DNA from 2 places in the Gordonia sp. X0973 genome. Region 2 is predicted to be linked to the other one. Evidence: predicted binding sites of a transcription regulator. Region 2 holds the regulator's gene; the other holds the start of a gene.
The links. The regulator LexA, encoded in region 2, represses DNA repair genes until DNA is damaged. The targets are predictions, from matches to a motif close to CGAACANNTGTTCG.
Positions count from the first base shown of each region.

Region 1: the regulator LexA is predicted to act here: its motif matches at 1,740-1,753, upstream of HUN08_RS03665 (DUF222 domain-containing protein).

Region 1 covers NZ_CP054691.1:740,000-745,261, reverse strand. Annotated here, with positions in the region: gene HUN08_RS03675 (biotin-dependent carboxyltransferase family protein) at 1-409, shown strand, start outside; gene HUN08_RS03670 (oxygenase MpaB family protein) at 477-1,511, shown strand; gene HUN08_RS03665 (DUF222 domain-containing protein) at 1,792-3,504, shown strand; gene HUN08_RS03660 (hypothetical protein) at 3,519-3,848, opposite strand; gene HUN08_RS03655 (MFS transporter) at 3,880-5,175, opposite strand; gene pdxH (pyridoxamine 5'-phosphate oxidase) at 5,184-5,262, opposite strand, start outside.
Region 2 covers NZ_CP054691.1:2,035,216-2,040,477, reverse strand. Annotated here, with positions in the region: gene miaA (tRNA (adenosine(37)-N6)-dimethylallyltransferase MiaA) at 1-72, shown strand, start outside; gene dapF (diaminopimelate epimerase) at 77-970, shown strand; gene hflX (GTPase HflX) at 1,026-2,486, shown strand; gene lexA (transcriptional repressor LexA) at 2,519-3,205, opposite strand; gene HUN08_RS18365 (LysM peptidoglycan-binding domain-containing protein) at 3,354-3,815, shown strand; gene nrdR (transcriptional regulator NrdR) at 3,908-4,357, shown strand; gene hrpA (ATP-dependent RNA helicase HrpA) at 4,382-5,262, opposite strand, start outside.

The DNA of each region.
Region 1 (5,262 bases), 1.3 Mb from region 2:
CGATCCGTGGCCGGCCACGCAGTGGGCGCCGGTCGAACCGACCGTTTCGGGGTCGCCGGTCCTCCTGACCGCCTCCCTGGGCCCACGCGCCGACCGACTGACCGATCCGGCGGCTCTGTTCACCGGCACCTGGACGGTCAACCCGGCGAGCAACCGGGTCGGGGTCCGACTCGACCGACGTGACGGTCCCGCCGTCGAACACCTTCCCGACCTGCCCGAACTCGCGTCGGAGGGGATCGCGCACGGCTCGGTGCAGATCCCGCCGAGCGGCCAACCCGTCCTGTTCGGCCCCGACCACCCGGTCACCGGCGGCTACCCGGTGGCGGCAGTGTTGACCGCCGCCTCGATGGACGTCGCGGGACAGTTGACGCCGGGGATGGTGGTCCACATCCGCCAACTGCCGGACTGACCCGTCGTCCGGGCCATTGACGACGGCCCATTGACTACCCGATGAGACGGATTTAGACTTTCGTCTCATGACCGAGGTTCTCGAGCCCACCCAGATCGACCCCGCCGACGAGCACCGCCGCGTCGAGCCCGACGACGCGAACCTGCCCGACCTCGGCCCCGGCTCGGCGACCTACCGGTTCTTCGGCGATTGGCGCGGGCTGCTCATGGGGCTGTGGTCCGGCTCCATGCAGAACATGCACCCGAAACTGGCGGCCGGCGTGTGGGAGCATTCGGACTTCTTCGGCGAACGCTGGGAACGCCTGTTGCGGTCCATCTACCCGATCGGCGGGGTGGTCTTCGACCCCGATCCCGCCGCGACCGGACGCGAGGTCCGCGACTACCACCTGACCATCAAGGGCCAGATGGACGACGGCGGCCGCTACCACGCGCTGGACCCGGACGTCTTCTACTGGGCGCACGCCACCTTCTGGTACGGCAACGTCCGCTGCGCGGAGGCCTTCGGACCGAAGATCACCGAAGCCGACAAACGCCGACTGTTCGAGGAATCGCGCACCTGGTACTCGCATTACGGAGTCTCGATGCGGCCGGTGCCCGACACCTACGAGGAATTCCTCGAGTACTGGGACCACATGTGCCGCCACGTGCTGCGCGACCACGCCGCGGTGCGCACCGTCCTGGACATCACCCAGCTGCCCCCGCCCCCGTTCATGCCGTCGTGGACGCCCCGATGGCTGTGGAAGCCGATGGCCGTGCAGACCAATCGCACTTTCCTGTGGATCACGACCGGCCTCTACGACGAACCGGTCCGCGAGATGATGGGGCTGAGCTGGAGCAACCGCGACGAGAAGCTCTTCCGCCTGTTCGGGGCGGCCGTCGCCACTGGCATGAAGCTGGTGCCGACCCGCTATCGCAGGCATCCGCGCGCCCGCGACGCCGACGACCGGCATGCCGGCCGCGTGCCCGCCGACGCGCCGATCCTGCAGACCCCCAAGCGCAATCTGCCGTCAGGCGCCGAGCGCGACAACCCGATCCACTACTGCCCGGTCCATGCTCAACGCCGCGCCAACCTGCCCTGGCAGACCAACGAGGTCGACGACTAGCGCAACCCGCCGACCTGGAGTCCAAGCCGGCGCGGTGCTCGGTCACGAGGGGTCGGGCACGGTGGTCGGTCACGAGGGGTCGAGCGCCTTCGAGGCCAGCCGAGAACGTGCACCTACGGTGGTCGTCCCCACGGTGGTCGAGTGCCTTCGAGGCGCTAGCCGAGAAGGTGTATCGAGACCCCGCCAGCCAAACCTAGCCAGCGCGGTTGTCAGACGTCGCGGGTAGTGTGAACATTAGTTCGAGTGAACGGGTGTTCATACTGGTGAGGGGGTGAATCGGGTGACTACGACGGGTCGTGTCGGATTGGTCGACGGAGAGTCGGCTGTCGACCAGGCGAACGGGTCGGGGTTGCCGGATTCGCCGGTGGAGTTGGTGGCGTTGGCTGATGCGGTGGCGGTGAAGCTGGGGTCGGCGGTGTGGGCTGGGTTGACTGAGGACGAGTTGGTGTCGACGGCGCGGTTGTTGCAGCGGTCGCGGTGGCGTATCGAGGGTGTCGACGCGCAGTTGTTCACCGAGATCAACGATCGGTGTGCGTTTACCCGCGAGGGGTTCACCCATCCTTTGCGGTGGTTGTCGACGGGGTTGCGGCTGGGCCGGTTCGAGGCGCGCCGCCGTTATCGTCGCGCAGCCAAGATCGCGCGGTTGACCTCACCGACGGGGCAGACGATGGAACCGGAGTTCCCGGCGACCGCCGCGGCGGTGGCCGCGGGCCTGATCGGCGGGGCACACGTCGACGAGATCGGCATCATCATGGGCAAGATTCCGTGGCGGCTGCCGCCGGAAGTCCGTGCCCGGGCCGAAGCCGATTTGGCGGAGATGGCCACCGAGTTGACGCCGTTCCAGTTGCGTGCGGCGGGCAGCGCGTTGCTGGCCTATCTCGACCCGGATGGCACCCTGTCCGACGAGCGCGACCGCACCCGGCGGCGCCGGTTGTCGCTGGGCCCACAAGGCCCCGATCTGATGTCGAAGCTGACCGGGGATCTGCCGCCGATCGTGCGGGCCAAGCTCGAATTGTTTCTGACCAATTGGGCCGCGCCGGGGATGAACAATCCCGCCGACGGCCCCGATTGCCGCGTCGAAGGGGCGTTGGCGGATCGGGACCTGTCCGACGACGCGGTCAAGGACACCGTGGCCCAGGCGCGGGCCCGGGACGACCGCAACCCCGAGCAACGCAACCTCGACGCCTTCGAAGCCCTCCTCGACTACGTCCTGGCCGACGACCCCACCGCGAAGACCACCCGTACCGGCGACGACACCGCGCAGAACCCGGCGGCGGATCGGGCGGCAGCGGGCCGGGGGCGCACGGTGCGCGGCCAATTCATCGTCACCGCGTCGATCGCGGATTTGAAGGCCGGTTGCGGGTTCGGGTTGACCACCACGGGCACGTTGATCCCGATCGGCGAGTTGATCGACGTCGCCGCCCAGTTGGATCCGTCGCTGGTGGTATTCGCCGACCACACCCGCGAAGTCCTGTACTACGGGCGGGCCCGCCGCGGCGCGACGCTGGCGCAACGGTGCGCCCTGTTCGCCCGCGACCGCGGCGACAGCAACCCCGACTCGGAAACACCGTTCATCACCACCGAAGCCCACCACCTACCCGACTGGGCATTGGGCGGACTCACCGACATCGACAAACTCACCGCCACCAGCGGACCCAACAACCGCCGCGTGGGACCGGGCCCACGGCAATGGGAAACGGTCTACCAACGCACCGGACCATTCGCCGGACGAGTCGCCTGGCGACTGCGATGCCACAACGGCACCGCCGGTCAACCACGCGTCAACCTCGGCCACCACCCCGACGACCTCGCCCGCGTCGCAATCAACAACATCCGCGCCATCGGCGGCAAAGGCACCACCCGCTACCTCCACACCGCATCCCGAGGCGACACCAACAGCGCGAACACACACGGCGACCACAACGACCCAGACCCACCCCGATCACCCACCGAACACCGACTCCGCAACAGACTCGGCTACACCGAGATCTGACGGGAGGCGGTGAGTCATCCGGCTGGGTTCTCCGCAGACCCCGCATGGCGAGCACGCCAACGGGCAACGGCATCGGTCACCGCTGGATTTCTGGTGTGGGAGACGTCCCGGCCCCGGTAGACCGAGGTCGAATCCTCAAGCACCGGAGCCGAGTTCTGAATCGCATCGGCCAACCGGCCCAATGCCGCACGGCCGTCCGCCTCGAATTCGCGGCGTTCCGACTCGTTCAGCACCATCAGCCAGGCGTACCCCACCGGACCGTGGCTGCAATTGACGTCGAGCAGCAGGTCATCGCCGTCACGCAGCAGGAACCACCAGTGCGGCTCGTGGTCGATGACATCCACATCGGCCATAGTGGCACGAGCCGCAACGCGCTCAGGGCAGACGCGTCGTGTCCTCGATCCGAGGCGACACTCGATAGCGCACGAACACCGGCACCGCGAGGGCCGCGACGATCGTCAGGACCACGACCGCCACACCTCCGCCCGCCGTGGCGACGGCGGTGCCCGCTGCCGCCGCCACCCAGCCGTGACTCACGTCGGCCAACCGTGGCCCGCCCGCGACGACGACGGTGAAGACGCCCTGCAACCGGCCGCGCACCGAGTCGTCTCCCGCGGACTGGAGCATCGTCATGCGGAATGCCGAGGACACCATGTCGGCGGCACCGCCGACGACCAGCGCGGCGACGACCACCGGCAGGATCGGGAACCACGTGCCGTGTGCGCCGAACAGCGCGAATCCCGCGACCGCCACGGCCGCACCCCAGACGACGATGCAGATGACGACGGCCAACCCCTGCCGGTTCACCCGCGAGACCCAACCGGAGAACACCCCGCCGAGCACCGCACCCAACGGGATCGACGCGAACAGCAACGCCACCTGCCAGCCGCCGTCGACGCGTCCGCCGAAGCTCTCGTGGGCGATCTGCGGAAACAGGATCCGCGGCATTCCGAAGATCATCGCGATGAGATCGACCACGAAGGACATCAGGAGCACCTTGTGCCCGCGCAGGTAGGACAGGCCGTCGACGATGGAGCGCAGCCCGACCGTCGGCTTCTCGTCGCCGTCGACGCGCTCGGGCACGAGCGCGGGCAGCCGCCACACCGCCCACAGCGTGGTGAGCAGCGACAACCCGTCGAGCAGGTACATCAGCGAAAAGCCCAGCACGGGCACCAGGATTCCGCCGAGCATCGGGCCGACGATCGCGCCGGCCTGCATGACGGTCATGTTCAGCGAGTTGGCCGCGGGTAGCTGCGCCAACGGCAGGATGCGCGGCAGCACCGCGCTGCGCGTCGGCTGGTTCACCGCGAAGAAGGCCTGCTGCAGGGAGAACAGCCCGAGCAGCACCCAGACGTTGTTCAGCCCCAACGCCGCCTGCGCGAAGAACAGGAAGGCCGTGACGATGAGGCCGACCGTGGTGACCAGCAGGATCTTGCGCCGGTCGAAGACGTCGGCGAGCGCACCACCCCACAGGCCGAAGGCGATCAGCGGCACCAGGCCGAACAACCCCGTCAACCCGACGTATCCGGAACTCTTCGTCAGCGCGTAGATCTGCATGGGCACCGCGACGACGGTGAGTTGCGCGCCGATCACCGTGACGATGTTGGCGACCCACAGATGGCGGAAATCGGGTGTGGCGAGCGGCCGGGTATCGGCGAGTAGTCGTCTCACTCGCGGGCCTACGGCTGCAGCCGGTCGACGTCCCAACCGTCGTCGGTGCGCACCGCCCGCACCCGGTTGTGCAGGCGGTCGGCGCGC
Region 2 (5,262 bases):
GCGCTGGCCGACACGGTGTCCGAATACTGCCGTGCGGCCCGGATCGACCAGCCGGGCGGATCGGTAGACTGATCCGGTGACCGCTCTCCCGCACGCCTTCTGGAAAGGCCACGGCACGCAGAACGACTTCATCATCGTCGACGACGCCGCGGCCCTGTTGGCGCTGGAACCGGAGACGGTGGCCGTGCTGTGCGACCGGCAACGGGGTATCGGGGCCGATGGTCTGCTGCGCGTGGCACGGGCCGGCAGCCTCCTCGACGCCGGTGTGCTCACCGCCCTCGGCGAGGGGATCGCCGCCGACGACCTGTTCATGGACTACCGCAATGCGGACGGCTCGGTGGCGCAGATGTGCGGCAACGGCGTCCGGGTGTTCGCCCACTACTGTCGGGTCGCCGGGTTGACCGATGCCGACGAGTTCGTCGTCGGATCGCGGGCCGGTGCGCGTCCGGTCCGCATCCACTCGGTTTCGCCGACGAGCGCTGAGGTCAGCGTCGGGATGGGCCGGGTGCTCCGGGGGGTGACCTCCTCGGCGACGATCGGTGGTAGGACCTTCACCGGGATCGCCGTCGACGTGGGCAATCCCCATCTGGCCTGCGTCGTTCCGGGTTTGTCGCACGGCGAGTTGAGTGCCCTCGACCTGTCCGGTCCGGTCGGATTCGACACCGGTGTGTTCCCCGAGGGGGTCAACGTCGAGCTGTGTACCGAACCGGTGGCCGACGGCGACACCCTCGTCGCATCGATGCGGGTCGTCGAACGCGGCGTGGGGGAGACGCGCAGCTGCGGAACGGGCCTGGTCGCGGCGGGCAGCGCACTACTCGCCTCCCTGGGGCGGGACTCCGGGAAGCTGCGGATCACCGTTCCCGGCGGCCGGGTCGACGTGGGCATCGACGACGGCGGGACGACCAGCACCCTGCGCGGTCCGTCGCGCCTCGTCGCGCGCGGCGAGCTGTTCACGGGCGCCCTCGACTGAGGGTGCAGGTAATCGGCTCGCGCACGACGTCCGCGCGGTGTCATGATGGACGGGTATGACTGAATCAGAACTGTCCCCGGACCCCGCGGTTTCTACTCCGCCCGGCGCGCTTCGCACGGACGATGCGCCGACGACGGGTCAACTCCAACTCGACGATCGGGCGTCGCTGCAGCGCGTCGCCGGCTTGTCCACCGAACTCACCGACGTCACCGAGGTCGAGTACCGGCAGCTGCGCCTGGAACGGGTCGTGCTCGTCGGCGTCTGGACGTCGGGCACCATCGCCCAGGCCAACGCCAACATGGCCGAACTCGCCGCGTTGGCCGAGACCGCCGGGTCGCAGGTGCTGGATGCGCTGATCCAGCGCCGGTCCAGCCCGGACGCGGCCACCTACATCGGGTCGGGCAAGGCGGGTGAGCTGCGCGAGATCGTCGTCGCGACCGGCGCGGACACCGTCATCGCCGACGGCGAGTTGACGCCCGCCCAGCTCAACGCGCTGGAGAAGGTCGTCAAGGTGAAGGTCATCGACCGCACCGCGCTGATCCTCGACATCTTCGCCCAGCACGCGACCAGTCGGGAGGGCAAGGCGCAGGTCAGCCTCGCGCAGATGGAGTACATGCTGCCCCGGCTGCGCGGCTGGGGCGAGTCGATGTCACGGCAGGCCGGTGGTCGGGCGGGCAGCAACGGCGGCGTGGGCCTGCGCGGTCCGGGTGAGACCAAGATCGAGACCGATCGCCGTCGGATCCGGGAGCGGATGGCCAAGCTGCGCCGGGAGATCCGCGCGATGAAGACCGCCCGGACGGTGAAGCGTCTGGACCGGCACCGCAGCGGGGTGCCGACGATCACCGTCGTCGGCTACACCAACGCGGGCAAGTCGAGTCTCGTCAACGCGATGACGGGTTCGGGCGTGCTGGTGCAGGATGCCTTGTTCGCCACCCTGGACCCGACGACGCGCCGCGCACGGCTGGACGACGGCCGCGAGGTGGTGTTCACCGACACCGTCGGTTTCGTCCGGCACCTGCCGACGCAACTGGTGGAGGCGTTCCGGTCGACACTGGAGGAGGTGGCCGACGCCGATCTGCTCGTGCACGTGGTCGACGGCTCGGAAGCCTTCCCGTTGGACCAGGTCAACGCTGTGCGGACCGTGCTGCGCGAGGTATCGGACGAGGCGCGGGACGGCACGCTGCCGCCCGAGTTGCTCGTCGTGAACAAGCTGGACGCGATGGACGACCTCAAACACGCCGAATTGGCCGCGGCGCTGCCGGGCGCATTGTTCGTCTCGGCGCGTACCGGCGCCGGGCTCCCGGAGCTGTTCGACGCCATCCGCGCCGAGATCGGGCGCGGGGACGTCGAGATGTTCGTCGACCTCCCCTTCTCGCGCGGCGATCTCGTCTCGCGGATCCATGCCGACGGCGAGATCCACTCGACCGAGCACCATGCGACGGGCACCAAGATGCGCGTGCGGGTTCCCGCCGCGCTCGCGGGTGAACTCGTCGAGTTCACCCGCGTCGACGCCTGACGGCGCCGCATCGGATCAGAGCAGGGGCCGGATCAGATCCGGCGCATCACGGTCACGACCTTGCCCAGGATGACCGCGCGGTCACCGGGAATCGGGTCGAACAGCGGGTTGTGCGGCATCAGCCACACGTGCGCGCCGTCGCGCTTGAAGGTCTTGACGGTGGCCTCCCCGTCGATCATGGCGGCGACGATGTCGCCGTTGTCGGCGACGTTCTGCTGTCGCACTACCACCCAGTCGCCGTCGCAGATCGCCGCGTCGATCATGGATTCGCCGACCACGCGGAGCAGGAAGTGGTTGCCGTCGCCGACGAGTTCTCGCGGGAGGGGGAAGACGTCTTCGATGGCCTCCTCGGCGAGGATCGGGCCACCCGCGGCGATCTGGCCGAGGACGGGGACATAGGTCGGCGTGGGCATTCCCTCGGCCGCGGCGCCACCGGGCGGCGGCCCCTTCTTGTCCGCCGCGACGTTGACCGCGCGGGGGCGGTGCGGATCGCGCTTGAGCAGGCCTTTGTTCTCCAGGGTCTTCAGCTGGTAGGCCACCGACGAGGTCGACACGAGGCCGACCGCGTCACCGATCTCGCGGATGCTCGGCGGGTATCCGCGCTCGCGGACGGACTTGCGGATCACCTCCAACACGTCGCGCTGACGCTGGGTCAGGGTCGCCTCGATCGCGGCGGGGCTGTCGGTGAGGCCGGACTCCGCCGACTTCTTCTTGGCCATGATGTTTCTCCTCTGCTCGTTGCCACAACGCTAGCGAAGAAAGCCGCGACCTTCAAACATTTGTTCGACGTGTCGCGAGACTTTGTCAGACCCTCGTGGTAAAACTTCGAACAAGAGTTCATCGAACACACGAACGAGGAGAACCGACATGAGCGCACCAGTGATGCACCGCCCGGCAGTCCGCCCGGCTCCGCGCCCGCTCCGTCCCGCCCAGACCCGGCGCCGCCCGGTCGACGGCCGTTCCCACCATCCCCGGCCGGACCGCGGCACCCGGTGCGCTGCGCCGGTGGCCCCGGTCCAGAGCCGGCAGCAGCGGGTGATCGCCCGTCGCCGGGGGAGCGCCGCGGCGATCCTCGTCGGCGCTGCGCTCGCCGGGCTGGTCTGGCTCTTCGCCATCGTCGGCGGCAACTACGAGGCGAGCACTGCTCCCGATCCGGTTGCCACGTCGGTGGTCCACGTGCGCGGAGGCGAGACATTGAACTCGGTCGCCGCGCGCGTCGCCCCGGATATGCCGCGCCAGGCGGTGATCAATCAGCTGCGCGCGTTGAACGGGTTGCCGTCGTCGCAGTTGACGGCCGGCCAGGCGCTCGTGGCCCCGGTCTACCGATAAGCGTGGGCGGCGCCCAGTCGCGCGGCAGCATCGGCTGCCGCAGTGCGTCGGGTAGTCGGAGCACTGCCCGGGCCGTCGGTATTGTTGGGCTCATGCATTGTCCGTTCTGCAAGCATGAGGACACCAAGGTCGTCGATTCCCGTCTCGCCGACGAGGGTCAGGCGATCCGCCGTCGTCGGTCGTGTCCGGAATGCGGACGCCGGTTCACCACGGTGGAGAATGCGGTGTTGGCCGTGGTCAAGCGCAACGGCGTGACCGAGCCGTTCAGCCGCGAGAAGGTGATGCGGGGCGTCCGGCGGGCATGTCAGGGCAGGCAGGTCGACGAGGATGCGCTGGCCCAGTTGGCGCAGCAGGTCGAGGACGCGGTGCGATCCTCGGGTTCGGCCGAGGTGCCGAGCAACGAGGTCGGGCTGGCCATCCTCGGGCCGCTGCGCGATCTCGACGAGGTCGCCTATCTGCGGTTCGCCTCGGTATACCGCTCGTTCGAGTCGCTCGAAGACTTCCAACGGGAGATCGACTCCCTGCAGTCCGACCGCGGCTGACCGATCCACCGCCGGCGAGGCGGCTCAGACGAAGGCGTCGAACGCCTTGATCACCCGTTTCTCCGACACGGTGCCCGCGGTACCGAGTCGCTGGGCGTAGAGCCCGACCCGCAACTCCTCGATCATCCAGTGCGCATACTCGTTGAACGGCTCCCGGCGGGCCTCCGGCAGCTGCGCCAGGCGCAGATTCCACCGCTCCACGACCCGGTCGACGGCCGCGGTCGCATCCCGGTCGCGGGCGGGGTTGGCCGTCACGGCGTCGAGCCGCATGAGCGCGGCGTCGAGGTAGCGCGGCAGCGAGGCCAACCGGTCCACCGGTGTCTCGCCGACGAATCCGTCGAAGACGAGTTGCGCGACCTGATCGGCAACGTCCTGGGCCGCCATCGTCCCGGCGTGGCGATCCATCGCGGCGGATAGCCCGGGCAGTCGGGAGAGGGCGTCGAGGGCGGCGAAGAAGTTGTCCGGGGCCTGCTCGGCGATCGCGGGGGCGAATCGTTCGCGCAGCGCGGCGAAGTCGGCCGGGGTCCGCAAGCCGGCGGTCTCGGCGGGGGTGACGACGCCGCGGATCGCGCAGCGGGTGCAGTCGCGCAGCAACGCCTCCAGCGACGGGTACGGGCTCTGACTCAGTGCTAGTCGAAGCGCGGGGGTCAGGCCAGCGGTGATCTTCTTGCCCAAGGACGGCAGTGCGGCTTCGAGCAGGACCAGGACGGCGGCGTGCAGGGCGGCGGAACGCTGCGCCGGCGACGCGAATTGGGCCGATCCGACGGTCGACGGGTCGACGACCACCAGTCCGGGATAGCGGGTCACCTTCTGGCCCGCGATCTGCCCGGTGATCGATTCGGGGAGATCGCCGAAGGTGTCGGCCGTCCACTCCGAGGCGAGTACGCGGGCGGTCGTTCGCTTCC